4 regions of the Clostridium sp. MF28 genome follow, and region 3 is predicted to be linked to each of the others. Evidence: riboswitches for the same ligand, from Rfam matches in the RefSeq annotation. Region 3 holds a riboswitch; each other region holds the start of a gene.
What was found. A riboswitch is a leader RNA that binds a small molecule or an ion and turns the genes downstream of it on or off. The one in region 3 is predicted to bind S-adenosylmethionine.
Positions count from the first base shown of each region.

Region 1 (8,387 bases), 1.4 Mb from region 3:
TATAAAAAATAATAAATAGAAAATTGAACTGTCTTAAGTGATGTTTTATCAACTTAAGACAGTTTTATTATTTAAGTAATCTAATAAACAAAAATAATTTATATTCAAATTTATGGAATAAATGCTAAAATATAATAAAAGGTATTAGTGATAATGGAGGAGATGTTATGGGAAAAACATTGGTAATTAATCTAGAGAATATTATATTTCAAGGAGATATATTAGATGTAGGAGAAAAAAATCTTGGTATAATATATAATATATCAAAGGAAGCAAAGGATGAGATATCATTAGACTATGTATCTAGCGATAGTAAAGTAGAGCTAAAAGATAGAAAATATGATGCATGTACATTTTTCTTTGAGTTAAATAAAATATGGACTAGTTTAGAAAAAGAAAGATTAATAAGAGAAATAAGTTCATATATAAAAGAATCTGGTGAAATATTTATTTGGGATATTAATAAAGAAAGGGGAAAAATATTTAATAATAAGATAAAAGTAATATTACAAAATGAAAAAGTTAAGGAGTTTACATTTAAGAATTTAAATATACTTTTAAATTCGAATATTGAAGAAATAAAAAAAATTCTTGAAAAATATTTTGAAATAGAAGAAACTAAAGCGTGGGAAGATGTTTTCTTCATAAGAGGAAAGAAACTGAAGACTAAAGCTGAAGTAGAGGAGAATATTAATTATGAAGGTATTAATTACAGCGATTGACTCTAAATTCATTCATAGTAATTTAGCAGTTAGATACTTAAAAAGTTTTACAAGAGATATGGATTATGAAAGCAAAATAAAAGAATTCACTATAAACGATAGGGAAGGTAGAATACTTGAAGAAATAATTAAAGAAAAACCAGATATTATAGCATTTTCAACATATATTTGGAATGTTGAACTTATCTCAAGAGTGGCTAATTTGATAAAGAGAGTGGATTCTAATATAGAAATTTTATATGGTGGACCAGAAGTTTCATTTGACTCAAGAAGTTTCTTGAAAAATAATGTAGGAGAATATGTTATTGAAGGTGAAGGAGAAAAAACTTATAGAGATTTTATTCTATATAAATTAGGTAAAATTAAACTGGAAGATGTCAGAGGGCTTCATTATAAAGTTAATGATATAGTTTATTCCAATGAAAAGCGTCCACTTATGTCAATGGATGAAATATTTTTTCCATATGAAGAAAATGAAGATTTGACTAATAAAATTGTATATTATGAGGCTTCACGAGGGTGTCCTTTTAACTGTAAATACTGTCTTTCATCTACAAGTCATGGAGTTAGATTTTTAGATATTGATAGAGTATTAAAGGATTTAATGTATTTTATAAATAAGGAAGTTAGATTAGTTAAATTTGTTGACCGTACATTTAACTGTAATTCTAAATTTGCTATGGCAATATGGGATTTCTTAATAAATCAAGATACGAATACTCAATTTCATTTTGAGATATCAGCAGACATATTAAAGCCACAGGAAATAGAACTTTTATCAAAAGCTCCAAAAGGAAGATTTAGATTTGAAGTTGGCGTTCAAACTACTAATGACGAAGTTTTAAGAAATATAAATAGATTTGTTAATTTCAGTGATATAAAAGAAAAAGTTTTAGAAATTGAAGCATTAAGAAATATAGATCAGCATTTAGATCTAATAGCAGGACTTCCTGGAGAAGATTATGAATCTTTCAAAAAGTCTTTTAATGATATGTATGAAATAAAACCAGAAGAAATACAACTTGGTTTTTTAAAGTTATTAAAGGGATCTTCTATGAGAGAAGATGCAGACAAATATGGAATGGAATACTCACCATATCCGCCATATGAGATATTAAAAACGGATAAGATCTCATACGAAGAGTTATTAAAACTAAAAAAGGTAGAAGAGATGGTAGATAAATATTATAATTCTCAAAAGTTTAATCATATAATTAGATATTTTGAAAGAAAATTTGAGTTACCATTTGATTTTTATTATAGTCTAGGAATGTTCTTTGAAGATAAAGGTTATTTTAGCAAAAACATAGGAAATGCTGAATACTATAAAGTATTTTTAGATTATAGTGAAAGTGTATTACAAGAAAGTAACAAATGTTTAAAAGAGATTATTAGATTTAATTACTTAATATTTAATAAGAAACGTGGTCTTCCAGAATTTTTGAGAAGTGACATGGAGAAAGAAGAAGAAAAGAGTATAAAAGAAAAACTTAAAGAACAATATTCATTTAAAGAATATCATTTGGAAAAGTTCAAAATTAACATAGAAAAATATATTGAAACCGGAGAAATATTAGAAGAGGATACTTATTATTTATTTAATGATAGGGCTGAATATATTAGATGTATGTAAGTAATATAAGAAAATATTGAGACTTATTTATATCTATGTAGGTTAAATAAGATAAAAGGATTATTTGAATATAGCAAAGAGTAACATGCATAGGAATAATATGAGTGTTACTCTTTTATATGATTAGATAATAAACTTTTGTAAAAAGCTTGATAATTAGTATTATTAAGCTTTAATTTTTGCATTTACGAATAAAATATATTTTTATTTTTAGAAAAGAGGAGTATAGTTAAATAGACAACATGTTAACTAAAATTATATTGGGGAGATTAAAAAAGTGAACGAATATTATATACAGCAAATTTTTTCAACAATTTTCTATTTATCAAACAAGATTCAAGTACAAGGGGATAAGATGGATGAAAGAATAACTGTACGTCAATGGATGGTGCTTTTGACAATTTCACATTTACCAGAAGACAATGCATCTTATAGCAAAATAGCAGATAAGATGGGATGTACAAAACAGAACGTAAAGCACATTATTGATAGCTTACAAAAAAAGAACTATGTGCTTTTGGAGAAAAATGAAAAAGATAAACGTGCTATAAATATAAAAATAACTAAAGAATGTAGAGAAATTATGGGAGAGTATTACGAAAAAGGAAATAAATTTTTAAAAGATATGTTTAATGACCTTGAGGAAAAGGAACTAGAAAATTTGTGGGATTTGTTGAAAAAAATAGCAAACTATGATGGCAGCAATTGGACTGGCTATGAAGAAAGAGTTAATATTTGGGGGAGAGGTTAATGGAGAATAATTGTACGATAAGTATTATGCCTGAAACATCAAAAGTTGATGAACCTGTAACAATAAAAATAAGTGGACTTTTAAAAAATGAAAGAGTATTAATTCGCGCCTTAAGCAATGATTATTATTGCATAAATACTTCTATATTTGATGTAGGGAATAAAGCAGAGTGGGAATCTTATGCGGTTTTTGTGGCGGATGAAAGTGGAACTATAGATTTAGAAAATGCTAAGCCTGTTGAGGGAACATATAAAGAGGCAGATAAAATGGGGCTTTTCTATTCTATGACTGTAAAAGAAAACTATAAAACTAAAATTCCTATAAGATTAAGTGATATTGGAGAGAACAGAGATTATACAATGACCTTTCAGGTAGAGCGTAATGGAAGAGTTATTGCGTCAAAAACACATAAAAGAATTTATTGTGATGAATTTATTTCAAGTGTAGATGTAGTAGAAGATAAACTTTTAGGAAGATATTTTACTTCAAAGGAAAATATACCCAAGCCAGCGATTATTGTTTTGAGTGGAAGCGATGGTAGACTTGAAAAGGCACAGGCAATTGCTGGAATATTTGCAATGCACGGATATTCAGCACTAGCTGTATGTTATTTTGGTCTTGAAGGAACTAATAAAAGTTTAAGCTGTGTGGAGCTTGAATGTGTTGAAAATGCGATAGATTGGTTAAAAAAACAATCTACAGTGGCCAAAAATAAGATTGGAATTTATGGTAGATCTAAAGGTGGAGAAATGGTTTTACTTGCCGCATCTATTTTTAAAGACATAAGTTGCGTCATTGCTAATACGCCAAGCTGTTATGTTTATGAGGGGTTAAAAGCTAATAAGTTTCCTTCTAAACATTCATCGTGGATGTACAAAAGGAGAGAAATACCATATATAAAATTTAGTTTCTCTATTTTGATTCAGACACTTGTAAAAATGATGATAGGAAATAAAGAAGCTATGGCTTGGATGTACAGGAAGCTCATTGAGGATGGAAATGTTTATGAAGCTATGATTCCAGTAGAAAAAATAAACGGACCAATTCTTATGGCTTCATCTTTAAAAGATAAAATTTGGCCTTCTAAAACTCACTGTGAAATAATCGTGGAATTGCTTAGAAAAGCTCATTTTAAACATGAATATAAACATATCACATACGAAAAATCTGGACATATGCTAACTGTACCGTATCAATCTATATATCCTTCAAATAAATATCCAGACGATATAGATGGTTTTGCAAAGGCAAATATAAATTGTTGGAATGAAACTATAAACTTTATAAACAAATGGTCAAGACAAAAGATCTAATAACGAGAATGATTTAACCTAGAAAATGTATCCAAATTATTGAAATGGGTCCAACCCCTGATGTTTCCTATAAATATTTATATATTTTAATAGTTAAATATTAAAGTATATAAATATTTAACTATATATGTTTGAAAATATATATCTTTGATAATATTTAAATATAAACATATGTTAATATTTAAATTTAAATCTATTGTCATTTTAAAAAAATCCGATTTTGAATTGATTCCTCCGGTGTCTAGGAATTCAAGTGGTATAAGAGATTATACTGATGAAGATTGTAATTGGGTTCATTTTATGAAGTGTATGCGTGGACCAGGGCTTTCTATCGAGGTGTTAATAGAATATATATCAATGTTTTAAAAAGGAAGCTCTACAATTGAAGCAGATTATGTACGGTGGTTTACATAATATCGTGTTAGTTGCATTAGTTTTATTAGCTATTGCGTTAGTTTTGAATATTGGAATACAACTAAAGGTGAAAAAGAAGTAGTATTTTAAAAGGAAAAAAATTATGTTCTTAGTTTTTAATTATACCGTAATAATTTTGTAATTGATATAAGATATCTTTAATAGTATAATCAAATAGGAAGTAAACCAAGATGGAATACTTGGATATAATTTACTACTGTAGATTTAACTAAGGAGTAGGAAAGATGGATTATGTATTAGCAATGGTAATTTCACTTATAACTGCATTAATTACCATGCCATTTCTTATGAAACTAGCTAACAAATTACATTTCACGGATAAGCCCAGCAAAAGAAAACAACATAAAGTGCCAACACCACTATGTGGAGGTTTAGCATTGTATTTTGGTTTTTTTGTTTCATATTTTATATTCCCAAGGGATGATATGAAGCTGCTACAACAATTAACTGTTTTTGTTGCAGCAACAATGATAATAATAATTGGTTTAATAGATGACTGGTATAAGACTAAAGGAAAAGAATTTGCTATATTTCCAAGATTAGTTATTCAGCTATTATCTGCAATCTTAGTGTTTAAGGCAGGTGTTTTTTTTCAAGGATTTACAAATCCTTTTACAGGCAGTTATGTAGAGTTGAACACTACAATACAATTTATCCTTACAATAACTTGGATATTTGGAGTTACAACTGTAATTAACTGGTCTGATGGTATGGATGGATTGGCAGGAGGGTTATCCCTCATATCTGCAATAACATTTTTCTTAGCAGCAATTATATTAGAACAAAGTGATTCTGCATTAGTATCTATAATGTTAGTTGGAACAATTTTGGGATTTTTGTATTATAATAGATTCCCGGCAAAAGTTTTTATGGGAGATTCTGGAGCTAATTTTTTAGGATTTATTTTAAGTATAACAGCATTGGAGGGGGCATTTAAACAGGCAACTGTTTTAAGTCTATTTATACCAATACTTGCTTTAGCAGTACCTATATTTGATAATTTATTTGTCATTGTTAAAAGATTCTCGGAAGGGAAACCAGTGTATCAAGCAGATAGAAGCCAGATACATTTTAGATTAGAGAAAAGAGGTCTTACTACTGTACAAGTCGTAAATTACATAATGTTAATAAGTTTATCTTTTAGTGCGATTTCTATAATATTGCTGTTAATTAAAAGATAAAGTTAGTATATTTAGACATTTTATATTTTAAGTGAAGTATTTAAAGTTAAAGATGAAACATTTACAAACAAGATATTATAATATATAATTAAAAAATATAGGAACTTATCAAGAGTGGTGGAGGGACTGGCCCGAAGAAACCCAGCAACCGGTAAATTTTATAGAATTACTTGGTGCTAAATCCTGCAGCGTAAAAGCTGGTAGATAAGGTATTGAAAAGCATTTAAGCCTAAAGGAATACCTTTAGGCTTTTTTTGTTAAAATAAATTATCAAAAAGAAAGATTATATAAATAATTGTAAAGAGTAACAATGAAAATTTATAGGACATGGCAGTGCTTTGAGATTAATAAGGTGGTGATTAATATATGGGAGATTTGAAACTACAGATAAACAAGAATGAAGTACTTAGGTATCTTGGATATAAAGGACAGGATATAGATGAAAATATTGTAAATCTTATTGAGGAATGTAGAGAAGAAATCAAGAAGATAATTACCCCAAGATTTATGTATGAATATAAAGATATAATACAGATTGATGAGGCTATAGAGGTTGTTAATACAAAACTAATTTTATATGGAAAAGATATAAAAGAGCATCTTAAAGATTCAAAACAGTGCGTATTAATGGCAGTAACTTTGGGAAATGATGTGGAAAGAAAAACGAGATTATATGAAAAAATAAATTTAACAAAAGCACTTATATTAGATGCTTGTGCTACAACGGCAGTAGAGGAAGTATGTGATTATGTAGAAAGGATTGTTAAGGAAAAAGCTATATTGAATAATAAGGATATAACTTTTAGGTATAGTCCAGGTTATGGAGATTTGCCGTTAGATGTTCAAAGTAGCTTTTTAAGGGCATTAGATGCTCAGAAAAAAATTGGACTTACTGTATCAGAAAACAATTTACTATTTCCTAGGAAATCTGTTACAGCAATAATAGGGATAATAAATAGTGGAAGTAAAAAGAAAATAAAGAGCTGCAAAAAATGTACTAACTACAAAAATTGCAGTTTTAGAAGAGAGGGAGAAATCTGTGGGGCTTAGGGAATATATAAAAAATAACATATTAATATTTGACGGAGCTATGGGAACAATGCTTCAAAAGAAAGGGCTGAAATTAGGAGAAAATCCTGAAATTTTAAATCTAAAAGAGCCATATATAATAGAAGAAATTCATAGAAAATATATATCTAGCGGTGCTAATGTAATAACTACTAATACTTTTGGCGCTAATGAGCTTAAACTAAAACTTTGTGGCTTAGTAGTTGAAGAAGCAATAGATGCGGCAGTTAATATCGCAAAAAAAGCTAAAGGAAATAGTGAAACATATATAGCACTGGATGTAGGTCCTATAGGGGAACTTTTAGAGCCTATGGGAACTCTAAGTTTTGACAGAGCGTATGAAATTTTTAAACGACAAATAATTCAAGGGGTTAAATCTGGTGTTGATATAATTTTAATTGAAACAATGACAGATTTATACGAACTTAAGGCCGCAGTGCTTGCAGCAAAGGAAAATTCAAGTTTGCCAATATTTTGTACAATTACATTTGAAGAAAATTTGAGAACATTCACCGGATGTACTCCAGAAGCCATGGTACTTGTATTAGAAGGATTAGGAGTAGATGCACTTGGCGTTAATTGCTCTTTGGGGCCAAAGCAGCTAAAACCAATTGTTGAAAAGATATGCAGCTTATCACATATTCCAGTAATGGTTCAGCCTAATGCAGGACTTCCAACACTATCAATAGGTAATGAAACAAAATATGATGTTACTAAAGAAGAATTTGCAGATACTTTATGTGGATTCATTGACCTGGGGGTAAGAGTGATAGGTGGATGTTGTGGAACAAGTCCAGAATATATCGAGGAATTGTATAAAATAACGAGAAATAAGAAACTTGTGTCCATGGAAAAAGAATATTATTCTGCAGTTTGTACACCGTCAAAAGTAGTAAGGATAGATGGTGTTAGAATAATAGGTGAGCGAATTAACCCTACAGGCAAAAAGATATTTAAGGAAGCTTTAAAAAATGGAGATCTAGATTATATATTAAATCAAGCAGTTTCTCAAATAGAAGTTGGAGCTCACATTCTAGACGTTAATGTAGGATTACCTGAAATTGATGAAGCAGATATGATGCATAAAGTAATTAGAGAGATTCAAGGCATCATGGATACACCACTTCAAATAGATTCTTCTGATCATAAAGCAATAGAGACAGGGCTCAGATATTATAATGGAAAACCTATATTGAATTCTGTAAATGGAGAAGATGAAGTTTTAGATAGAATACTTCCTATAGTAAAAAAATACGGAGCAAGTGTAGTAGGTTTGACATTAGA
Region 1 is NZ_CP014331.1:4,998,727-5,007,113, forward strand. It holds gene AXY43_RS21960 (membrane protein) at 1-12, shown strand, start outside; gene AXY43_RS21965 (hypothetical protein) at 168-722, shown strand; gene AXY43_RS21970 (B12-binding domain-containing radical SAM protein) at 697-2,355, shown strand; gene AXY43_RS21975 (MarR family winged helix-turn-helix transcriptional regulator) at 2,633-3,106, shown strand; gene AXY43_RS21980 (acyl-CoA thioester hydrolase/BAAT C-terminal domain-containing protein) at 3,106-4,419, shown strand; partial or broken gene AXY43_RS21985 (MerR family transcriptional regulator) at 4,645-4,782, shown strand; gene AXY43_RS21990 (MraY family glycosyltransferase) at 5,079-6,035, shown strand; SAM riboswitch class I at 6,138-6,246, shown strand; gene AXY43_RS21995 (vitamin B12 dependent-methionine synthase activation domain-containing protein) at 6,402-7,085, shown strand; gene AXY43_RS22000 (homocysteine S-methyltransferase family protein) at 7,075-8,387, shown strand, end outside.
Region 1: it holds a riboswitch for S-adenosylmethionine, as region 3 does, so the genes downstream of both, AXY43_RS21995 (vitamin B12 dependent-methionine synthase activation domain-containing protein) here and AXY43_RS15750 (trans-sulfuration enzyme family protein) in region 3, are expected to answer to the same signal.

Region 2 (8,387 bases), 510 kb from region 3:
ATTCATTCCAAGTATTGACTATTACATTTTCAACCTTTTTGTTATTTTTAATATCAAAACCATATTGTATTGCATAAACTTTTTTCGCCATATATTATTCCTTTCTCCGACCGTCTAACTTATTATTATACTTTTCATGGAATATTTATAAACTTATAATCTATATGTTATTAAATTTATAAATAATATTTTCTATAGTGATGATAATTCTTCTACAGCACTATATAATTTTTCAATATTTGCAGCATTTGTAAAGTTAGTTAGATATTCTATTCCTTTTTTTAATACTAAAAGTATATCATTTTTACCTTCCCAATTCTCTACTATTATCGATAATGGTATATCTTTAATAATCTTATTTAAAACAAAAAATATAACTCCAATATCATCAATCACGCCTATAAATGGTATACTATTAGGTATTATGTTAACTGGTACAGTTAATATGCTATTCCTGCCGACATTATAAGCTTAGTCTTTATAGATACTCTTTTATCCTTAAGTAATCTATATATTAAAGAAGCTATGTCTGGTAATACAAATATATACTCTTTATAATTTCTCACATTTTCAGATAATTTATTTGTAATTTTATTTCTTCCGACAGAATAGCAATCTTTAGTTTTATTTATAGTATCCAATGATGCTACATCAATCTCTTCTTCTTCACTTGTTTCTTCAACATCACTTTCCTTTATTAATTCTCCTAGTATTGAAACCTCAACATTAGAAATTTCAGCCCATACCTCTGATTTTTTCATGAAGACCTCACTAATATTTAGATTTATGTATGGTACATCTTGAAGTATTGTATTTATATCAATTATTACTTTATCTCTATCACTATCTATTCCATACTTTTTAAAAGCTTTTGCTAATTGCTTTAACACAAAACTTCTTAATATTCTGAAGAAACCAACATTTAATACTTTAACTTTAACTATCTTTACAGTAATTTTGTTATGAACACACCCAACTAATTGAACCTTTATATTGAAGTCTATATCTATTCCCTTTTTCAAAGTTCCTTCTAATATTATTCCATCATTAATAGTTACTGTTCTTAAATCCAACCCATCAACCTTAACAAATTCATTGATTATACTTAATATATCATTACCAGTTAATTTAACTTTTACTTCTGATATGTTCATTTTTTATTCCCCTTTAGAGTAAATTCTTACTTTATATATAAATTAAATCTAATTACTTTCCTAAATATACTTAAAAGTATACATTATTCCAGAAAATTATTAAAGATATGTTATATATAGAATCTACAATTTTTCTTAATACCAGAAGCCCCCATTTAACTTTCTTATAAAAAAAGAAGGCATGCCTTAATATCATTTTGTTGCCTAAATGATATTTGGCATAGCCTCTCTTCTTGTAATGCAGCATATTTATGCTGCAAATACTACTTATTATTCAATTTCTTTTTTGAATCTATATGTTCAAAATGAACTATTAAAATACTGGAATTACTGAACCATTATATTCTTTTTCTATAAATTCTTTTACTTCTGGTGATGTCATAGCTTTTACTAAAGCTTTGATTTTTTCTTGATTTTCATTACCTTGTTTTACAACAACTATGTTTGCATAAGGTTTAGCAGCTTCTGAAGCCTTATCTTCAATAATAATTGCATCTTTTGCTGGATTAAATTTAGCTTCTATAGCATAGTTTCCATTGATTACTGCAGCATCAACGTCATCTATTGCTCTTGGAACTGCTGCTGCTTCTAATTCATTAAACTTTAAGTTTTTAGGGTTTTCAGTAATATCCTTTGATGTAACTAGTTCTCCATCTTTAATTTTTATTAAGCCTTTTCCTGCTAATAATTTTAATGCTCTAGCTTCATTTGATGGATCATTAGGAACGGCAATTGTAGCTCCATCTTTAAGTTCATCTAAACTTTTTACCTTCTTAGAATATAATCCCATTGGTTCTAAATGTATTGCACCAACTGAAACTAGGTGATATCCCTTAGATGAATTTTGTTCATTTAAGTATGGAGTATGTTGGAAGAAGTTTGCATCTAATGAACCTTCTTCTACAGCAGTGTTAGGTTGATTGTAATCATTAAATTCTGTTATTTCTACTGTATATCCTTCTTTTTCAAGTAATGGTTTAGCTATATTTACTATCTCTTCATGTGGCTTTGGTGTTACCCCAATCTTTATTACCTTGTCATTTTTAGAATCTTTACTTCCTGAAGTAGCTGTGCCCCCGCAACCTACTAATCCTAGTGTCACTACTCCTGCTAAAACTACTGATAAAATTGATTTCTTTTTCATATTTATTCCCCCTATTTTGATAATTTATTGTAAAAATAATTGCCTATAAGCTGTAGTCCTTGTACTACTATGATTAACACAATACATGTTACTACCATATAATCAGTTTGGAATCTTTGATATCCATAGCTTATAGCTACTTGACCAAGTCCTCCACCCCCAATAGTTCCTGCCATTGCAGAATATCCAACAATGCTTATTATTGTAAGAGTAATTCCTGATGCTATTGAAGGAATTGCTTCTTTAAGCATTACCTTAAAGATAATTTGAGTGTTTGATGCTCCAAAAGATCTTGCCGCCTCTATTATTCCTTTATCGACTTCTCTAAGTGATGATTCTATAATTCTTGCTACAAATGGTGCTGCTGCAATTGTAAGTGGAACAATAGCTGCTTCTGTACCTATAGATTTACCAGCAATAAATCTAGTTAATGGTATTATTGCTACCATTAATATGATAACTGGAAAACTTCTTAATATATTAATTATTAAATCTAAAACTGTATAAACTATTTTATTTGGTTTTAATCCGTCTTTTGCAGTAACTGTTAATATTATTGCAGGTATGAATCCTAAAATAAGTGAACCTATCGTCGATGCAAAAACCATCTCTAGAGTTTCTATTAAAGCTTTTACTATTACCTGATTCATTATTCGATCACCTCCAATAAGATATCCTTATTTTCAAGGTACTTTATAACCTTGTCCTTATCCTCTTCGTTGATGTTTATTACAAGCCCACCTAATACTTCGCTCCTAAATTTTTCAAGTTTTCCCCAAACTATAGAAAAATCTATCTCTAATTCCCTTGCCATCTTTGTAATTAGTGCATTTTCAGAAGAATCACTTGGGAAGAATATCTTGATATTAACACCTTCTTCTGGTAATATTCCTTCATCTTCTTCTCCTAAGAATTTCTTTAATGATTTTCCTGGTTGTAAGAATAAATCTTCTGATCTTCCTTCTGCTTTTATTTTTCCACCATCTAGCAATGCAACTTTTTCACAAACTTCTTTTATTACTTCCATTTGATGAGTTACCATTACTATTGTAATCCCTAATTCTTTGTTTATTTTAGAAAGTAATGCTAAAATGTCTTTTGTAATTTTAGGATCTAATGCAGAAGTTGCTTCATCACAAAGTAGTATTTTAGGGTCTAACGCTAATGCCCTTGCTATTGCTACTCTTTGTTTTTGTCCACCACTAAGCTCTGACGGTTTGCTTAGCTTTTTGTCTGTTAATCCAACTAAATCTAATAATCTTAATACTTTGTCCTTAATTTCACTTTTGTTGTACCCCCACACTTCAAGAGGAAGAGCAACATTATCAAAAACATTTTTTCTTTGCATAAGATTGAAATTTTGAAAAATCATCCCCAAATCTTTTCTAAATTCCCTAAGACTTTTTCCTTCTAATGATGAAACCTCTTTCCCCATTACATTTATTGAACCTCCATCATAAGATTCAAGTCCATTAATGCATCTTAATAGTGTTGACTTTCCTGCTCCGCTGTGTCCTATTATTCCATAAATTTCGCCCTCTTTAATGCTTATTGATACATCTTTTATAACTTGTGTTTCCCCAAAATTCTTTACCACATTTTTGATTTCTATCAAACACATTTCCTCCTTTGACTTTGTTTTGTTAGTTTCCGGATAACTAAGGTGATGTAATAATTAACTTAATTATTAACGTTCACCTCAAAACAAAAGCGCTAGAGAATAAATCTCTAGCGCATAAAACACCATACAAATTTATCCTCTCATCTATCAGCTAAAAGCTGCTGGAATTAGCACCATATAAATATCATTTAGTAAAAAATAATATTTCGGTTGCCGGGTTTCAAAGGGCCAGTCCCTCCACCGCTCTCGATAAGATATTCAGATTATTTAATTTAGCTTTGACCTAATTATATACAACTTTTTTTAATTTGTCAAAATCTATAGAATAACCTTTTGCTCTTTCAAATCCAAGTATTGTAATCGGATTGGTTTTATTATATATACTTTCTGCATATATTGCAAGATTTTTTTATGAAATTAATTAATAAATTTAAGTTTATAGTATAAATATTAAATTATTTTATATTTATATTGTTAAATCTGTTGTATATGCTATATATTTCTATCAAATATTCAAAATCAATATCTAAGCTAATAAAAATATTAACATAAAAAATAATAGATATTCTACAATAAAATTTGAAACCATACACATGTAGATAAATCTATCTATGTGCATGGCTTCATTTTTACTAGAATTACTTATATATTTTATGCCTCAAAATAATTGCTTCATATCTTAGGCTGCTTTTTTCTGCTTATCTAAATTCAGTATCTCCCAATTATTTGAGCAATCTGGAGATATCTCTCCATGTTTTTTAATGTAGCTAGTCATTAAACTTCTCACTTGGCCATCATCACCAAGTGCTTTTCCTGAATCATAGACAATAATACTTGGATCAGTATTGCTTAATCCAGCGGCCTTCATAAAACCACCACCGCCATTAAATCTATAGTTGTTTATAGCAACTGTAAATTCATCTGAATCTTTTACTTCAACACCATTAACCTTTAAATTCTTTATTCTATTTCCTGATATTACTCTTCCTGTTTCCTTGTCGATAGTACATGCAGGTTGTGTTAAATCAATATCATATGTTGCACCATATAATTGATCCAAGTTATAATCTGGAATATTTAATATTGGATCTTTTATTACTGCTGCATTATCCCCTGTTGTTTGAGCATAATATCTAACTGAATATTCCATCCAGTCTTTCAATTGCTTTCCTGTCATTTTTACTCCATACAAAAAGTTTTCAAATACATATACTGCCATCATATCTTTTATTGTAACATCACCTTGAGGTATATATGCCCCAGAACTTAATGGTGCTGCAATTGATAATTGAGTCCCAGCACTTTCTTTTTGTACTTTATTAATGAGCTCCATAATTGCAGTAGGCTCTGTTAACTGTCCACTTCCTGTAAATTCTCCAGTTGAAGTTCCTATTTTTGTATCTACATATTTTAATGTTGTATCTTCATAAGGTTTAATTAAATCGACAATCTCCTGATCATCTACTATGCTATTATCAATAACAATGTTTTTTGTTGAAATTCCTATAAGCTTTGCATTTCCATCAAAGTTCATATCAACTTGTGCCAAACCTGTAGCTCCCTTAGTTGACTCAACTATTGGAACAACTTTACCTTCTGGATTCTTCTTAGTTAGATCATTTACTTTCAAATGTGTATGACCTGCTATAATTGCATCTATACCATCAACTTGTGTTGCTATTGCGTTAATTTCATTTTCTGGTATAACATCTGCATCAGTCTCTTGACCACTATGTGCTGAAATTATAACAACATCTGCGCCCTTGGCTTTTACTTCTTTAACCCACTTTTTAGATTCATCTACAAGGTCATTAAATACCAATCCATCGTAATGTTTTTTATCTTCCCAACTTGGTATGCATTTATTTTCTAAACCTATAACCGCTACTTTTACTTCTTTACCATTAACATAAAAACTTTTCATTATATATGGATCTACAAAATTTGTTGAATCGTTCTTATATATATTGGCTCCAAGTACTTCTATTCCTTCTGACTTATAGTCTTTAATCACTCTATTTAATACATCTAATCCATAATTGAATTCATGATTTCCTAGTGTCCACGAATCATACTTCATAGCTCCCATAACCTTTGCCATAGGGTGCTCTAAAGTAGTGTCTAAAATATCATAGTAATATGATAGTGGTGTTCCTTGAATTGTGTCTCCATTATCAATTAGCATCACATTATTATTATTTTCTCTTACACTTTTAACATATGATGAAACTTTAGCTAATCCCTGTGCTTTAGATGGTGCTTTTCCTGTTCCATAATCATAATTTAAAACTGTACCATGAACATCTGTTGTTGCTAATAAAGTTATTGAACTAGACATATTAACCATTCTTGGTATATCAGTATTAGGTATTGTATTTTTATCATTTTTATCTTTATTTTCTTTACACCAATCTATAAATGCATCTCTTACTAAAACATGAGTATCATTTTTAACATCTAATCCACCGTACTTTGTAAATGCAGTAAACGAATCTCCTCCTTGAGCCACAAAATCTGGAACTGCAACAGATAAACTTTCGTTATCACTAATAGGAGTTCCATCTTCTTTTGTGATAGATTTAACTCTTTGACCTGATGGAAGATTTGAATCATAGCCGAATTTAATTCCCGATACCTGTAACCCCTTACTGTTATCCGCAACAGCCTGCTCTAGAACTTCTTTTAATTGAGATTTTGTCATGCTTAATTTATAAATTGTGTTATCAAAAGGCATGAACTGCCACATAGTTCCGACTGTAATATTTCCTTGTGGAATATCTATTCTAAGACCTCCATTATTTTGAAATCCAACATCAGCTTTAATAGAATTTCTTGTAACGTCAGATGCCCAATTTCCTAAAACTGATGATCCATATGGAGAAGCATCTAATTTTCTTGTTAAATCCTTTTCTGTATTATACCCAATAACTTCACTCGTCATTGGCTCTATCTGTTTATTGGCATTATCTACAATTTTATCAACATCACTGTCTGTTTGTGGTGTTCCAGTTTTATATCCTTTGTCATTATCTAGCGCCACATAACTTGTTTCAAGATTTGGCTGATCAAATACGATTTTATTATCACTAGTCAACTTGAATTTAGCATCTATATATCCTTTACCGTTTGATCCCCCAATATATACTGGAATATTGGTATTCTTAGCAATTGCAGCAGTTTTAGTATGGCTATGTCCACCAAATACAGCATCTACATTCTGAAGGTTATTAGCTAAATCAAATACTGGCCCTGTTGCATTATCACCCTTATCACCTTCATGCACCAATACAATTACTACATCCGCCAATTTATCTTTCTTTATTTGTAGTGCAATAGGATTTATTTCACTTGCAAGGTCTGTAAATTTATAGTCACTCACAAATTTAGGTGATACACTCGTCTCTGTTTCTCTTGTTATTCCTCCTATAACGGCGATTTTTATGCCATCTTTAGTTATAATTTTATATGGATCAAATACACGCTTGCCAGTCTTCTTATCGTAAAGATTGCTGCAAACTATTGAATACGCTGCACCCTTCATTGTTGTATTTGTAGTTGTATCCAATCCCCAATCAAACTCATGATTTCCAAGAGTTGTTATCTCCATTCCAATCTTAGACATAGTCTCCTGAACAGGAACCCCTTTCATGATATTAGATGTTGCAGATCCTTGATACAAATCACCTCCACCTAAAATCAATGTCCTATCTTTATTAGACTCTTTCACTTTTTCTATTCTATCTGCTAAAACCCCTGCAACTTGATTTCCTGATGAATCATTAAGTGTTCCATGAAAATCAGTGATTTCGATAACGTCAAACATTTTTTCATTCTCAGTTGCATAAACTCTTATAGAAAACGAGCTAAATAAAGTAATTATGAAGAATAAGCTAGTAAAAATTGATATAACTTTTCTGAACTTTAGAAGTTTTTTCACAATTATTTCCCCCTTAATACTAATCTCATTTACATATTATTACTTACAAAAAATTATATGACACATATTTTTTCAATAGTATATTTATTGTAAATGTCACCCATTTATTATTCAGATTATTTCTATAATAATTTTATCTAGAAACCCCATATTATCTTGTATTCTAACCAAATAAAAAACTACCAAAAATATTTTTATACTTTCGGTAGCATGCTTAATTAATATTTATTCTTTTCCTTAATTGCTCTATCCATGTCCCTCTTATGAGCTTTTTCTAACATCGAGTCTCTCTTATCATAATTTTTCTTACCTTTACAAACTCCAAGCGCAACTTTAACTTTTCCGTCCTTCAAATACAATGATAGAGGTATTAAGGTATATCCATCTCTAGACACTAAACCATCAAGTCTTCTTATTTCATCTCTATGAAGAAGTAATTTTCTCTCTCTTAATGGATCTACATTAAATATATTTCCTTGTTCATAAGGAGATATGTGCATATTCTTTACAAATATTTCACCATTATATATA
Region 2 is NZ_CP014331.1:4,119,691-4,128,077, reverse strand. It holds gene AXY43_RS18190 (ribonuclease H1 domain-containing protein) at 1-91, opposite strand, end outside; partial or broken gene AXY43_RS18185 (YkvA family protein) at 193-1,154, opposite strand; gene AXY43_RS18180 (MetQ/NlpA family ABC transporter substrate-binding protein) at 1,468-2,298, opposite strand; gene AXY43_RS18175 (methionine ABC transporter permease) at 2,310-2,948, opposite strand; gene AXY43_RS18170 (methionine ABC transporter ATP-binding protein) at 2,948-3,913, opposite strand; SAM riboswitch class I at 4,057-4,175, opposite strand; gene AXY43_RS18165 (bifunctional metallophosphatase/5'-nucleotidase) at 4,599-7,856, opposite strand; gene smpB (SsrA-binding protein SmpB) at 8,075-8,387, opposite strand, start outside.
Region 2: it holds a riboswitch for S-adenosylmethionine, as region 3 does, so the genes downstream of both, AXY43_RS18170 (methionine ABC transporter ATP-binding protein) here and AXY43_RS15750 (trans-sulfuration enzyme family protein) in region 3, are expected to answer to the same signal.

Region 3 (8,387 bases):
AGCCTACCAGCAGCGTTTATAGGCAGTGGAAAGAATTATTCTTATTTTATGCAAAATGTATCGAGCGTATTTAGTAAAGATGACTATACATTAGTGAATTTAGAAACTACATTTACAGATTCCAAAGATAAAGCACATAAAGATGGAGAAGTATTTTATAATTTTAAAGGACCTAAGGAATACGTTAACATTCTTACTAGCGGATCAATAGAAGGTGTTACGATAGCAAATAATCATATTTATGATTATGGAAAGCAAGGTATAAATGATACGATTAATACTTTAAAAGAAAAGAATATTGATATATGTGGTGAAGGATATAAAATATTAAAGGATATTCAAGGAATAAAATTTGGATTTTTAGGATATACAGGTTGGGAATATTCTAATAATTTAAAATCTAAAATAATAACCGATATTAGTGAGTTAAGAAAGCAGGGAGCAGAAGTTGTCATTCCATATTTTCATTGGGGAGTAGAGAAAAAATATGAACCAGATAATGTCCAAAAAAGTTTAGCTAGATTTTCTATAGATAATGGAGCTGATGCGGTTATTGGTTCTCATCCACATGTAATTGAAAGTATGGAAGATTATAAGGGGAAATTTATAGCATACTCTATGGGAAACTTTTGTTTCGGAGGAAATTCCAATCCATCAGATAAAAGAACTTTCATACTTCAAATTAAAGTTAATATTGAAGATGATAAATTATCTAGTCTTGAGTATAAAGTAATTCCAGCAATGATTTCTTCAAGAAATGATAAAAATGATTATATTCCAACTTTAGCAGGTGGCGAGAATAAGACTAGCATATTAAGGAAATTAAATGAATTATCACCGACGCTAAATGGGAATATTAAAGATGAGTTTTTTAAAATTAAATAGAGTTTTTATTGTTAATAAATATAAAAGGCTGCTTTGAAATAATTACTTCGAAGCAGCCTTTATGTTAAGTGGAATTATTCATAATATGTCTTTATCCATATTATTGTTACAGAATTGAAAGGTAAATGTAAGGTTTATCAATATAAGAATAATTAAACTTAGGTTATTATATAAGTGATATGACAGGAACTGATTTATATTAAGCTTTTATTTAAGGAAAAATTAATGTTTTATTAAGGGTTATGTTAAAGCATTAGTGATATACTGATGAATATTAGATTGGTAAAGTTACATAAATTCAATATAGTGGAAGTTTGTAAGGGTAGTGTAAGAATTAATGATGCTTAAAGAGTAACATATATATGACAATGTTAGTTAATTACTATTACATGGATAAAAAGGCTGTTAAGAATAGGGGGAAGTTTTAAAAATGCCGAAATTAGATGTAAAAAAGTTAAAACCTAAGGGCATAAGTCTTAAGGGGATGAAACTAAAAAAGAAGCCAAGCAAAAAAGTAATATTAATATGTACAATATTTATATTAATTGGAGCTATCATAATAGGAAAGTTTATTATGCCTAAGTCAGCTCCGCAAGTAAAGAGTACAGTTCTTTCTAAGGGGAAGATTGTAAATAGTGTTAATGTTTTGGGAGAAATAAAAAGTAAAGAATCAACTAACATATACAGTACCTTGAACAATCCAGTCCAAGAGGTAAAAGTAAAAGAGGGAGATAAGGTTAAAGTTGGAGATGTTCTAGCGGTACTAGATTCAAATGGGTTAGAAAAAGATATTGAACAGGCTACAGCTACAGCAGATGCAACTGAAGCTAATGCTAAGACACAGCTTGATTCAGCTCAAAAAGAATATAATGATGAATTGAATTTATATAATAACAATTCAAATGCAGATATTAAAAATGCAGAAGAAACACTAAGTTTAGCACAAATTACTCTTGATGATAAATCAAAAATATATGATAAGAATAAAGCCTTATTTAACGCTCAAGCAATTTCTGAGAGCGACTTAAATAAGATAAAGATAGATTATGACACTGCTAAATCAGATTATGAGAAGGCAAAAACAGCTCTTGAAAATGCTAAGGTTAAAGTTGACCAAGCTCTTAATAAGGCTAAAAGTGACTATGAAACAGCACAAACAAACTATAATAATAAAAGTCAGAGAATTGCGATTGAGAAGCAAAAACAGCAGTTAGATGATTGCACTATTAAGGCTACAAGTGATGGGATAGTTACAAATGTAAATGCTGTTGTTGGAAATTCAGGAAATGGAGTTTTATTTCAGATCGAAAATTTAGATAATATAGAAATAACTGTGCCAATTAAGGAAGTCGATATAGCTAATGTTAAAGTAGGACAGAGAGCAGAAATAAAAACAGATGCAACAGGGGATGAAACCTTTGCAGGAGAAGTAGAAAGTGTTAGTCCAGCGGCTAAAAAAGGAGGGGGATCTGCACCTCAAGCACAATCAGAGAATTCACAAAGTCAGTCTCAAGGAGCAAACTCAGATGCAGGTTTTGAGGCAAAAATTAAAGTAGATGATACAAATGAGAATATGAAGGTAGGAATGAGTGCAAGAATAAATATTATTACAAATGAAAAATCTGATATTTATACAGTTGCATCTAATAGCATAGTTGAAAGTGGAGATACGAAGAGCATATATGTTGCAGAAAAAAGCAGTGAAAAACCAAATGAATATATAATTAAAGAGTTACCAGTAGATACAGGACTTGAATCTGATTTCAGTGTAGAAATTTCAGGTGAAGGAATATCAGATGGAATTATCATAATTGATGACCCTTCAACTCATAAAGTTGGAGAAAAAATTCGAATAAGTGGAAGGTGAGTTTTTTGAATGATAATATAATAGAAATGAGAAACATCGTAAAAAGCTTTTATATTGGAACTCCCAATCAATTAGATATTCTCAAGAATATAGATATAACAATAAAAGAGGGCGAATTTGTATCAATAGTTGGTGCGTCAGGGTCAGGAAAAAGCACTTTAATGAATATTATAGGAGCACTTGATAGACCAACATCTGGAACATATATTTTAAGTGGAACAAATGTTGGTGAAAAAACAGATAATGGATTATCAGAAGTTAGAAATAAGAAGATAGGATTTGTGTTTCAAACTTATAACTTAATACCGAGGAGTTCAGCTTTGAAAAATGTTGAGTTACCAATGCTTTATTATGGAATGGGAAAGCAGGAGAGAAAAGAACGGGCAGAAAAGCTTCTAGAACTTGTTGGAATGAAAGATAGAATGAAGCATCTTCCAAATGAATTATCAGGTGGACAGAAACAGAGAGTGGCAATTGCACGTGCACTTGCAAATGATCCAAGCATAATACTTGCTGATGAACCAACAGGAGCACTTGATTCATCAACTGGTAGGCTAGTTATGGATTTATTTCATAAGGTACATGAAATGGAGAAGAAGACAATTGTCTTTATAACTCATAATTATGAACTTGCAGGAGAAACAGAGAGAATCATAACATTGAAGGATGGGAAAATAGTATCAGAAGAACATAACGACAAATATACTAGAAGGTTTCAAAATGGTGAAAAGTTATGTTTATAAAAGAGAATATAGCACTTGCGATAGCAGGTATAAAATCAAGCAAAATGCGTTCATTATTAACTATGCTAGGAATTATAATAGGAATATCATCTGTTATAGGGATTGTTTCTATTGGAAGTGCAATTACATCTACAGTATCATCTCAAATGGATAAAATGGGTGCAAATAATATAGACATTGGTATAGCGATAAAAAAAGAAGACGGAACTGCTAGTGGGAATGGGACTAGTAAACAGCCAGAAGATAGTGATCTTATAACAATGGAACAGATAAATTCATTTAATGAAGTATTTAAAGATAAAATTAATAGTATAAGTGTACAGGAACAATTAGGACAAGGAAAAGTAAAAGATGGATATTCTTATGCAAATGTAAGCACCACAGGAGTAAATGAAGGATACAAACAGGTTAAAAACTTGAAACTAATTAGTGGAAGATTTATCACTGATAGGGATGTTAAAGCAAATTCTAAAGTCGCTATAGTTTCTGATAAGCTTGTTAATAATATCTTTAAAGGAAAAACTGATCCGTTAGGTAAAGAAATTAAAGTCTATGCAAATGATGATATTCAGACATATGTTATAGCTGGTGTATATCAATATGAAAATTCATCATTATTTGGAATGGGTGAAGGTTCTACATCAGAAAAGGACAGAAGAACTTCTTTATATATCCCTATAACAACTGAAAAAGCACTACAAAAAAATAAAAACTTTGAGTATTTTACTGTAGTCCCTAAAATGGGGATAGACAAAGGGAAATTAGTTAGCGATATGCAAAAGTATGGGAATAAGATGTACAAGAATAATAAGAATTGGACATTAATGGTTCAGAATAATGAAGCTGATGCTGCAGAAATAACATCAGTGCTTGGTATGATATCTATGGGGATATCTGTAATTGCAGCTATAGCATTACTTGTAGGAGGAATAGGAGTAATGAATATAATGCTCGTATCTGTTACAGAGAGAACAAGAGAGATAGGAACAAGAAAGGCTCTCGGTGCTAAAAGTAGTCACATAAAGATGCAATTTATAATTGAATCAGTTATAATATGCACCATTGGTGGAACAATTGGTATAATACTTGGAATTGGGATGGGAATAATTGCATGTATAGTATTAAAATCACCAATATCGATATCTATTCCAACAATTTTAATAAGCTTTACTTTTTCAATGGCGATTGGTGTGTTCTTTGGATATTATCCAGCTAAAAAAGCGGCTAGCCTTGATCCGATTGAAGCCTTAAGATATGAGTAAGCAGTATGAAAAAGTAGTAGATAAAAAATAAAACACATATATCCTAAAGAAGTTTAATTCATCGAAGTTCACCTTAAACTAGTGAATAGTAAAAATTATATATTCTATAAAGAATGAATTGTATTATTTAAAATGTATATGCAAAATATGATTAGTGTTATGAAGGTTAAATTTGTGAAGATAGATATTTTATTAAGAATTAAAATATCTATCTGTTTTTTTATTTAGAAGAAGTCTTAAGGTAGGAATGAAACTTTCATAATTTAATTACATAGAAAGTCGATATTTTTACTAATAATTGTTGACAAGTTTCTGTAACTATGTATAATTAGTATTAACAAAAAAATATCTGGATAAGTTAATCTTATTAAGAGCGGTGGAGGGACTGGCCCTTTGAAGCCCGGCAACCTGAAAGATTTTATATAAAAATTTTTTCGTTGGTGCTAAATCCTGCAAGAGAATATCTTGAAAAATGAGAGGAATTAAGTTTTTGTAGAACTTATAATATGACTATAAAGTCACTTCTTGTTTTGGAAGTGGCTTTTTTTATTAATATTATTTCTGATATTAGCAATAAGTAATGCATTAAGCAAAGCAAATTAAAGGAGGCAAAATAATGACTTTAAAAAAATCTTTTGAAACAATCGCAGTCAGTGGAGTATCAGGTGGAGATAAAGAAACTGGTGCTATAAGCTTTCCGATATATCAGGCTGCTACGTTTAAACATCATGGTCTTAATAATAGCACCGGATATGATTATGCAAGGGCTCAAAATCCAACCAGGGAAGAAGCTGAAAAAACATTAGCTGTTTTAGAAGGTGGAAAATCAGCGATAGGGTTTTCTTCAGGAGTTGCAGCAATTACAGCCTGTATACATTTATTTAGGGCTGGAGATCATATAATCTTATCTGATGATTTATATGGTGGGACATATAGATTGTTTGATGATATTTTTAGGGATTTTGGATTAGAAGCTACCTTCGTTGATACTACAGTTACTAAAAATATATTAAATTCTATAAAGGAAAATACAAAGGCAATACTTATAGAAACTCCATCTAACCCTATGATGAAGGTAACAGATATAAAAGCAGTTGCAGAAATAACAAAAACAAATAATTTACTGTTAATTGTGGATAATACTTTTTTAACTCCGTACTATCAAAGACCACTAGAACTAGGAGCAGATTTAGTTGTTCACAGTGGAACAAAGTTTTTAGGTGGGCATCATGATTTACTTGCAGGGTTCATAGTAGCAAATGATGAAGAAATATTAGAAAAATTAAGAAGAATTCACATGTCAACAGGAGCAACTTTATCTCCCTTTGATTCATGGTTAATTTTAAGGGGTATAAAGACTTTACATATAAGGTTGGAAAGGTCACAAGAGAATACACTTAAGATAGCTAAGTTTTTAGAAGGTAATCCTAAAGTAGAAAAGGTGTATTACGTAGGTCTAGAAGGTTTTGAAGGCTATGAATTAAATAAGAAACAATCGACAGGTTTTGGGGCAACATTATCGTTTAGAGTAAAAGAAAAAGAATTAGTTGCCAAGATTTTAGAAAGAGTTAAAGTAATAAGATTTGCAGAGAGCCTAGGGGGAGTAGAGACATTAATAACATATCCATTTACTCAAACACATTCAGAGATACCGGAAGAAATTAAGCAAAGACTTGGAGTAGATGAATATCTGCTTAGATTATCAGTGGGAATAGAGAATATAGAAGATTTGCTAAAGGATTTAGAAAATGCTATAGGAAAATAAAGTTTATAATTAAAATAGAATGGGGCGTTAAATATGAATTTTGGAACTAAATTAATACATGCAAGTGGAGATATAGATCCGGCAACAGGATCAGTAAGCACTCCAATATATCAGACATCAACATTTCACCAATTTGATATAGAAAACTTCGGAAAATACGATTATGCAAGATCAGGTAATCCAACCAGAGATGTGGTAGAGAAATTAATTGCAGAACTTGAAGGTGGCGAGTGCGGATTTGCATTTGCATCAGGAATGGCAGCTATTTGCTCTGTATTATCAATATTCTCTTCAGGAGATCATATTATAATATGTGGAGATGTATATGGGGGGACATATAGAGCTACTACAAAATTATTCTCAAGATTCAATATAGAATTCACTTTTGTAGATGCATCAAATATTGAAGAGATAGAAAAAGCATTCAAAGAAAATACTAAAGGTCTTTATTTAGAGACACCTTCAAATCCACTGCTAAAAGTTATAGATTTAAGAACAGCTAGTAATTTAGCTAAAGAAAATGGAGCAATAACTATAGTGGATAATACATTTATGTCACCATATCTGCAAAGACCTATTGAACTAGGAGTAGATATTGTTGTTCACAGTGCAACTAAATTTCTTGGAGGGCATAGTGATGTTATAGCAGGTCTTGTTGTAACTAAAACAAAGGAATTAGGAGATAGGGTGTATCAAATACAAAATACTTTTGGGGCAGTACTTGGACCACAAGACTCGTGGCTTTTGGTTAGAGGTATCAAAACATTAAAAGTTAGACTAGATGCACTTCAAAAAAGTGCCCAAAAGCTAGCAGAATGGCTTGAATCAAGAGAAGAAGTTGAAAAGGTATATTATCTTGGATTACCTTCTATGGAGGGAAGAGAACTACATTTAGAACAAGCTGATGGAGCAGGCGCTGTATTATCATTTAAATTTAAAACATTTGAGAGAACAAAAGTATTTTTAAATAATGTAAAGAATGTAGCGGTAGCTGTTAGCTTGGGTAGTGTTGAAACTATAGTTTCATATCCAGCTAAGATGAGTCATGCTTCAATTCCAAAAGAAGAAAGAGAAGAGCTTGGAATAACAGACACATTGATAAGAGTATCCGTAGGATTAGAAGATATAGATGATTTAATAGAGTCATTTAGAGAAGCAATGGAAAAATAAAAATTACAGAGATAAGTTATATATAAAAGTTGATGAAAAAGGGTGATTTATATGATGATCCTTTTTTCATGCTTCTGATTAGAGGAATAATTCGATTAAATTTGGTGAAATGAAAGAAATAGAATTAATCGAGATATTATAATTTAAAAAATATCCTTTATGTAAGCAAGTGATTAGGTAAGTGTTATTTTAATTTTTTTAATATATTTATAAGGTTTATTATGGAATCATCTAACGTAATTACTTCATCATCAGAAAGAGAAGAAATTTTTTCAGCGAAAGAGCTACAGATGGCATTACGAAGAGAATTCAGTAAATCATAAGCTTTTGGTGTTAGTTCAACTCTAAGAATCCTTTTATCATTAGGATCTGGATATCTATTAACTAATTCATAATTAATAAGGTTGTCTATAATTGGAGTCATATTAGATTTTGATATACCTATATTATCTGCTATTTGAGAAATAGGAGATGAATTACTGTGAAAAAGATAGAATATAACTCTGGCGTGTGAAGGAGGAATAGAAAAATCGGAGCAGCATTGTTTATTATTTTCATGTAATGATTGAAAAATTTTAGATATATCTTGTACTTTGAATATATTACTTTGAATAATCCATAAAAAGTTAATTAAGGAATCTGCAACTTTAAATAAATTTTCTTTTTCCATATTAAAACAAATCCTTCCTGAGGTG
Region 3 is NZ_CP014331.1:3,609,489-3,617,875, forward strand. It holds gene AXY43_RS15730 (CapA family protein) at 1-885, shown strand, start outside; gene AXY43_RS15735 (HlyD family secretion protein) at 1,316-2,752, shown strand; gene AXY43_RS15740 (ABC transporter ATP-binding protein) at 2,758-3,495, shown strand; gene AXY43_RS15745 (ABC transporter permease) at 3,486-4,757, shown strand; SAM riboswitch class I at 5,119-5,236, shown strand; gene AXY43_RS15750 (trans-sulfuration enzyme family protein) at 5,374-6,522, shown strand; gene AXY43_RS15755 (trans-sulfuration enzyme family protein) at 6,556-7,692, shown strand; gene AXY43_RS15760 (MarR family winged helix-turn-helix transcriptional regulator) at 7,877-8,362, opposite strand.

Region 4 (8,387 bases), 310 kb from region 3:
TTCATAAAGATATGACAGAGAGATTGTTAAAAATTAACCCAGAAATTGCTCAAGAAACTCATTCTATTTTAGAATTAAATAAAGCTGAACGACATATTAGAGGTGGAAAAGCTACACAAATGAAGTATAAAATTATTGAATCTTAGTAGGATTAAGTCTATAATATATTATTAGTAGAATTATGTAAATATAGGTATTAATATGTATTATAGGAGTGAATAAAAAATGTGCTTTTGGAGAACGGGGATAGACCTCGCAATTGACTTAGGAACGGCAACTGTACTAGTTTACGTAAAAGGTAAAGGGGTAATATTAAAAGAACCTTCTGTTGTAGCCATAAATAAAAATAATAATAAATTGTTGGCTATAGGGGAAGAAGCAAGAAAAATGATAGGAAGAACCCCAGGAAATATTGTTGCAGTAAGGCCATTAAGAGATGGAGTGATTTCTGATTACGATATAACACAAAAAATGCTAAAGGAATTTATAAAAAAAGCGTGCGGGAAAAGAAGTATAAGTGCACCTAAAGTAATTGTTTGTGTACCATCTCAAGCTACAGAAGTAGAAAAGAGAGCTGTTATTGATGCAGCTATGAATTCAGGAGCAAAAACGGTCCATTTAATTGAGGAGCCGCTAGCAGCAGCCATTGGAGCAGGATTAGATATTACTAAGCCGAATGGATGTATGGTAGTGGATATTGGCGGAGGTACTTGTGATATCGCTGTTATCTCATTAGGTGGAGTGGTAGAAAGAGAGTCAATAAAAGTAGCGGGAGACAAGTTCGATGAAGCCATAATAAAATATGTACGTAATGAATATAAATTAATGATAGGTGAGAAAACAGCTGAAGATTTAAAAATAAATATTGGATCAGCATTTAAAAACTCTAGAAATCTAACTTGTATGATGAAAGGTAGAAACCTCATTACAGGATTACCAGATGAAATAGAAATTACAACAGAAGAAATACGAAATGCAATAAAGGAACCTGTGGAAATAATAGTTGATACTGTAAAAAAGGTATTAGAAAGAACACCGCCTGAATTAGCCTCGGATATAATAGAAAGAGGAATATTAATGACTGGTGGGGGAGCTTTAATACATGGGTTAGATAAACTTATAGAGTTTAAGACTGGCGTAGTAGCAACTATAGCCGAGAACTCAGTTGAATGTGTTGCGAACGGTACAGGCAAAGTGCTTAATTATATAGATAAATTAGATAGTCAAGTTAATTCTCAGCAAATAGTTCTTATAGAATAGCTTTATAAATAGCAGTCATTAGTAATTTCACTATTGACTGCTATTTATTTAGTTAAATATAAAATACCTAAATTTTAGGATATTTCCAGTGACTTAAACTATAGGCATCAATAAATATTTTGGATATAATTTTAGCCATATCCATAATGAATGAGAGTCTTATGCTTCGCGAAAAAAAGAATTCAGCATTATCACTAGAGTCCACAATGCCTATAACTGATGCAATTCCTACCTCGGGAAGTTCTTTTCCGACTCCTTTACCAGGATGTATTGCATAGTCCCTTATACGAATTTCACCAATATCATCTTCGTCACCTAAGCAGGCATCAACACCAATTATTGATGCATTAGGGTGATTACTATATATTTCATTTAATCGTTCATCTATGTTCAAAGCATGAATTGGAGAAGATAAAGTTCCATAAACAGGTAAAGGAAAAAAGTTTTCTGTGAGTATAGATCCAACTAGAGGACCTAAACAATCCCCAATACATTTGTCAGTACCAATACAAACTATTATGGTGTCTTTTGATATAAATTTTTTAACTTCTAAAGCTAAATTATAATAAAATTTAGGATCAAGTTTAATATCTGGCTTGCTCAAGGGACATATACCTCCTTTATAAAATATATATATGAGTAATTAACAGAAGATAGTATAAAAAAATGTTTTTTGGAAATTAATAGTAAATAAGGAGGTGCATATGAAAAAAGTTTTAATGTATTTGGTTTTAGTTCCTACAATAATAATAAACATGTATTTTCTGTTATATTGGCAACCGCAAGATGAAAATTCTGCAAAAGAAGTTGTTGTACAAGAAACTGTTTCGTATTCGAAGCCATTATATAAAATAAATAAAGAAAAAGCGTTAAGTCAATTATCTACAGATAATAAAAAGGAACTTGAAAAAATAATAAAAAAATTATCTGCATTTGATATAGGTAAAATAAAAGAATATTATGAAGATACGAATGATAATGAAAGCCTAATAGAAATATTTAAAATCTTAAAAAGGAGATTAACAACAGAAGATTATAAGAAAATTCAAGAAATATCATCTTCTTTTTTAGATATACAAGAGATTAACAAAAGAATAAAAAATAATTAGGATTAACATATTAAATGAGAGCATATTGTAGAAATAGAGAGTAATATGAATTTAAATTATTTATATGGGTGTATATTGGAGTTGAAATAAAATCGCTTTACCGATATACTAATCATTGTTGACCGGCAAATGAGGCAACAAGGTATAAAAAATAAATATGGAGGAATTCCCGAGTGGCCAAAGGGGGCAGACTGTAAATCTGTTACGTTTCGTTTCGATGGTTCGAATCCATCTTCCTCCACCAATTTATAATGGGCGCATAGCTCAGCTGGGAGAGCACCTGCCTTACAAGCAGGGGGTCACAGGTTCGAGCCCTGTTGTGCCCACCATTATAAAATTACTAATCTAATATATATGCTGGCATGGCTCAACGGTAGAGCAGCTGACTTGTAATCAGCAGGTTGTAGGTTCGATTCCTATTGCCAGCTCCAATAAAATAATATGGAGGAATTCCCGAGTGGCCAAAGGGGGCAGACTGTAAATCTGTTACGTTTCGTTTCGATGGTTCGAATCCATCTTCCTCCACCAATTTATAATGGGCGCATAGCTCAGCTGGGAGAGCACCTGCCTTACAAGCAGGGGGTCACAGGTTCGAGCCCTGTTGTGCCCACCATTATAAAATTACTAAATCTAATAATTATATGCTGGCATGGCTCAACGGTAGAGCAGCTGACTTGTAATCAGCAGGTTGTAGGTTCGATTCCTATTGCCAGCTCCAATAAAATAATATGGAGGAATTCCCGAGTGGCCAAAGGGGGCAGACTGTAAATCTGTTACGTTTCGTTTCGATGGTTCGAATCCATCTTCCTCCACCAAAAAGAATAAACTTAAGTTTATTCTTTTTTATTTTTTATCTTATATAAAAATTGATTGATAATATTGACTAATTATACAGCATATGATAAAATACTTTTGAAAATTGAATTATGTTACTCTTATCAAGAGAGGTGGAGGGAAAGGGCCCTGTGAAACCCGGCAACCTGTATTATATAAGGTGCCAATTCCTGTAGAGTTTTCTACAAGATAAGAAAATGATTGCTAAATTGCGCTCTTCTTATCGAAGAGCTTTTTTATTTTTTTAAGTTTGCGCATGCTTAAATTATACAAAGAAACAATTAATAAAATAGTTTGACTATTATTTATTGTATTTAAATAAGGTGAAGTTTTTATAAACGATTATTATTCTATAAAGCTATGTATAGTTTTTAATAAAATAATTTTATTCGTGAAGATAGTTATAATATTTAAATCTAAGGAGAGAAAAGATATGAGAAGATTATTTACTTCAGAATCAGTTACAGAAGGACATCCTGATAAAATGTGTGACCAAATTTCAGATGCTATACTAGATGCTATTCTATCTAAAGATCCAATGGCTAGAGTTGCTTGTGAAACTTGCACAACAACAGGTATGGTTATGGTAATGGGAGAGATAACAACAAATTGTTATGTTGACATTCCTAAGGTAGTTAGAGAAACAGTAAGAGAAATTGGATATGATAGAGCAAAATTTGGATTTGACTGTGATACATGTTCAGTTCTTACATCGATAGATGAACAATCTGCAGATATAGCTATGGGAGTAGATGAAGCATTTGAGTCAAAGAAAGGTGAAAAAGATGAAGTTGAAGCAGTTGGTGCTGGAGACCAAGGAATGATGTTCGGTTTTGCAACTAATGAAACTGAAGATTTTATGCCGCTTCCAGTATATATGGCTCATAAATTATCAAGAAGACTTACAGAGGTAAGAAAGAATGGTACATTAAGTTACTTAAGACCAGATGGTAAAACTCAAGTAACAGTTGAATATGAAGATAATGTGCCAAAGAGAATTGATACTATAGTTATATCAACACAACATGATGAGAAGGTTACTTTAGAGCAAATTCAGGAAGACCTTAAGAAGTTTGTTATAGAGGCTGTTGTACCAGCAGAATTATTGGACAGTGAGACAAGATATTTCATAAATCCAACTGGAAGATTCGTTGTTGGAGGACCTCAAGGGGATTCAGGATTAACAGGTAGAAAGATAATAGTTGATACTTATGGTGGATATGGCAGACATGGCGGCGGAGCTTTCTCAGGTAAAGATCCAACTAAAGTTGATAGATCAGCTGCATATGCTGCAAGATGGGTTGCTAAGAATTTAGTTGCAGCTGGTGCTGCAGATAAGCTAGAAATTCAATTAGCATATGCAATTGGTGTTGCAAAGCCAGTTTCAATTGAAGTTGAAACATTTGGGACAGGAAAAGTAGATGAAGATAAGATTGTTGAAGTAGTAGAGAAGGTATTTGATTTAAGACCAGGAGCTATAATCAGAGATCTTGACTTAAGAAGACCTATCTATAAGCAAACTGCTGCATATGGACATTTTGGAAGAAATGATCTTAACTTACCATGGGAACAACTAAATAAAGTAGATGAAATAAGAAAAAATCTATAGCATAATTCTTAAGTGAATTTTTATTATCAATATATATAATAGAAGTTTTTGTAGAATGGTAAAAAGTCGTCTTAAATCTAGACGGCTTTTTATTATGGAGAAATTTATAATTATATATTTGAATAGTATATATAGAAATTTAATAGATTGAGTGCTCAACTAAGATTAAAATTTATAACTTTAATTGCAAAACAGATAAGCATTTAAAAGCACTTAAAATCTGAGCACTTTAGAATTTATTAAATATTTATAGTTTTATTTTGTATACTCCATTTAAAAGTTATTTTATGTAGGGAAGAATAAGAAAAGATTATGAGTTATAAGTGATTAGTTTTAAATTGGTATAAATATTTATGATATAATTATAAGAAAAAATCAAAGTTAAATTTGACGCTAAATTTTAATTTTAGAAAGTTTAAGGTAAATATATAAAGATTTGGAGAGATTCTATATGGAAGTTCTAAATGGATTTGTTGAGAATATTGTTTTTAAAAGTGAAGATACTGGTTATGTAGTTTGTAGAATTAGAAACGAAAAGACATTAATTAGTGCTGTAGGAACAGTTCCTTTCTTGAGAGAAGGACAAAATGTAAAGTTAACAGGATACTGGACAGTACACAAACAATTTGGTAATCAATTTAATATTCAGGATTATGAAGAACTTCTTCCAAATTCATTAGATGGCATAGAAAAATATTTAAGTGCAGGAATAATACATGGAATTGGACCAGTTACGGCTAAGAAAATAATAGAGAGATTTGGTGAAGAAACTCTAGACATAATGGAAAACCATATTGAGAGGCTTATGGAGATAGAGGGTATAGGGGAAAAGAAATTTCAAATAATATATGAATCCTATATAGAGCAACAAGGTTTAAAAGATATAATCTTATATTTTCATAAACATGGAGTCACTAATAATCAGTGTGTAAAAATATATAAGAAATTTGGTCCAAATGCGAGGCAGATAGTATCTGATAATCCATATATATTATGCGATGAAATATCAGGAATTGGGTTTAAAACAGCTGACAGAATTGCTATGAGCATTGGCATTGAAAAGAATTCAGAGTTTAGAATTCAAAGTGGCATTAAATATGTTATGAATCAATTTTGCTCTGCAGGAAACACATTTATGCCTAAAAATAATATAATAGAAGAATGCGAAAATAATTTGTTAATATCTAAGGAATTAATTGAAAAAAATATATATGACATGGCTGCGCAACAAAAAATTATTGTTGAAAACATAAACGGTACTGAAGTCGGATTTTTGCTTCAATATTATTATTGCGAGCTAGGTGTTACTAGTAAAATAATAACTTTAGGTTTGCAGCAAATTCAGACTATAAACTCGGATGTTGATTTCGAAATTAACGTTTTTGAAAAGGAACAAAATATAAAATTTGCAGAATCACAAAGAGAAGCAATTATTGGCGCATTTAATAATGGTATAGAAATAATTACCGGTGGGCCAGGAACAGGGAAGACTACAATTATAAAGGCAATAATACATATATATGAGAATAATGGAATGAAAGTAATACTTGGGGCACCAACAGGAAGAGCTGCAAAGAGGATGACTGAATCAACAGGGAGAGAAGCTAAAACAATACATAGACTATTAGAAATGGGAATTTCTGAGGATGATGAATCAGTATTTGAAAAAGGAGAATCATCGCCTCTAGATTGTGATGTAATAATAATTGATGAGGCGTCTATGATTGACATTATCTTAATGCAGAATCTACTAAAAGCAATTAATTTAGGAACTAGGTTGATAATTGTGGGAGATGTTGATCAATTACCTTCTGTTGGACCAGGAAATGTGCTAAAAGATCTTATAGAAAGCGATTATATAAAGGTGGTAAGATTAAAAGAGATATTTAGGCAAGGATCAGAAAGTTTAATTGTAGTAAATGCTCATAGAATAAATGAGGGACAGATGCCTTTGCTAAATCAAAAAGATAGAGATTTTTTCTTTATTAGCGAAGATAATCAAGAAAGAATTGCAAATACTATAATGGATCTAATAAATAGAAGACTCCCTAAGTTTAATAAGTCTTGGAATAAACTGAAGGATATGCAGGTTTTAACTCCTATGAGAAAAGGTGTGCTTGGAGTCACAAATTTAAATACGAAGCTTCAAGAAATGTTTAATGCATCATCAAAAGATAAAAAGGAAAAGACTTCTCGAGATATAATTTTCAGAGAAGGTGATAAGGTAATGCAAACAAAAAACAATTATACATTAAAGTGGATTAGGGTTAGTGGTTATGGCGAAAATGAAGGAGTGGGAGTTTTTAATGGTGATCTGGGATTCATAGAAAGCATCGATGAAGAAAGAAAAACACTCACAATCATATTTGATGAAGAAAGAAAAGTTATATATGATTTTAATTTTTTAGATGAGTTGGATTTGGCTTATGCTACTACAATACATAAAAGCCAAGGAAGTGAATTTAAGGTTGTAATAATTCCGGTATTTATGGGATCGCCATTTCTTATGAATCGTAATTTGCTTTATACAGGTATTACGAGGGCAAAACAATTAGTAGTAGTTGTTGGGTTTCAAAAAGCATTAATGTATATGATTAATAATACAAATAGTATAGAAAGATACTCATCTTTGAGATATAGAATAAGAGAGATAATAACCAAAGATGAATTCGAAGAATAAGGGAAAGGAGATAGGTGTATGAGGAATTTATGTAAAGTAACTTTAGAAGATTTAAAGTATGCATTTGATAAGATAGATTATTGGTATAAGAAAAATATCAAATTTTTAACAGTAATAACAGTTCCATTTAATACATCGTGTGTTTTTTCAAAGATAATAAGTAAAGTTTCACAAAATAATGGGAGGGTCTTATATGTATGGGGAAAAGAAGGTGAAAACAAAGAATTAGTAAATATAACAAGAGAAATGTATTCTGATATAACTCATTCGTATATTGTAAAAGAAATTTCAAATGCTAAACTTACTTTTACGCACTACAATAACTTAATGAAGATTAAGCAGAACTATGATTTGGTTATTTTTGATGATATAACATACTTCTCCAATCTAAGTAATGTAAATATAAGAGAGATGTTAGAAATGTGTTCAAACATAGGAGAAAGAGTTTTGCTATATAGCATAGAAAAGACGACTTTAGTAGGCGAAAAGTTCGAACTTGCAGCATATAATTATAAAAAACCGTTTGTGGAGCCTAGGGTATTAACTACACGAATAGATTTGAATTCAGATATTCCATTTTCTCTATATGACTATCTTAAATGGTTCAGGGAAAATAGCCATAAGGTGGCTATTTATGTACCCAATAAAGAGAAGCTTGACATAGTATATGATTATTTTTGTAATAAACTAAAACTTTCAAATGTAAAAGTAATAAAAGTTTCAGGAAATGATGATATAAAAAAGAGTGAAAAAGTATCAAAATACAAGGATAAGGCAATATTTATAATAACTAATAAAATAGAGGAGTTACTTGAATATTGCTATATGGATGATGCAGTAGTACTTTTTGCTGATAATGAAAGATATACTTATAAAAAGCTTTTGTATATATGTG
Region 4 is NZ_CP014331.1:3,919,895-3,928,281, forward strand. It holds gene spoIIID (sporulation transcriptional regulator SpoIIID) at 1-146, shown strand, start outside; gene AXY43_RS17245 (rod shape-determining protein) at 226-1,260, shown strand; gene yyaC (spore protease YyaC) at 1,328-1,864, opposite strand; gene AXY43_RS17255 (hypothetical protein) at 1,965-2,369, shown strand; tRNA gene AXY43_RS17260 (tRNA-Tyr) at 2,529-2,613, shown strand; tRNA gene AXY43_RS17265 (tRNA-Val) at 2,623-2,698, shown strand; tRNA gene AXY43_RS17270 (tRNA-Thr) at 2,726-2,800, shown strand; tRNA gene AXY43_RS17275 (tRNA-Tyr) at 2,813-2,897, shown strand; tRNA gene AXY43_RS17280 (tRNA-Val) at 2,907-2,982, shown strand; tRNA gene AXY43_RS17285 (tRNA-Thr) at 3,013-3,087, shown strand; tRNA gene AXY43_RS17290 (tRNA-Tyr) at 3,100-3,184, shown strand; SAM riboswitch class I at 3,302-3,399, shown strand; gene metK (methionine adenosyltransferase) at 3,637-4,812, shown strand; gene recD2 (SF1B family DNA helicase RecD2) at 5,264-7,492, shown strand; gene AXY43_RS17305 (hypothetical protein) at 7,511-8,387, shown strand, end outside.
Region 4: it holds a riboswitch for S-adenosylmethionine, as region 3 does, so the genes downstream of both, metK (methionine adenosyltransferase) here and AXY43_RS15750 (trans-sulfuration enzyme family protein) in region 3, are expected to answer to the same signal.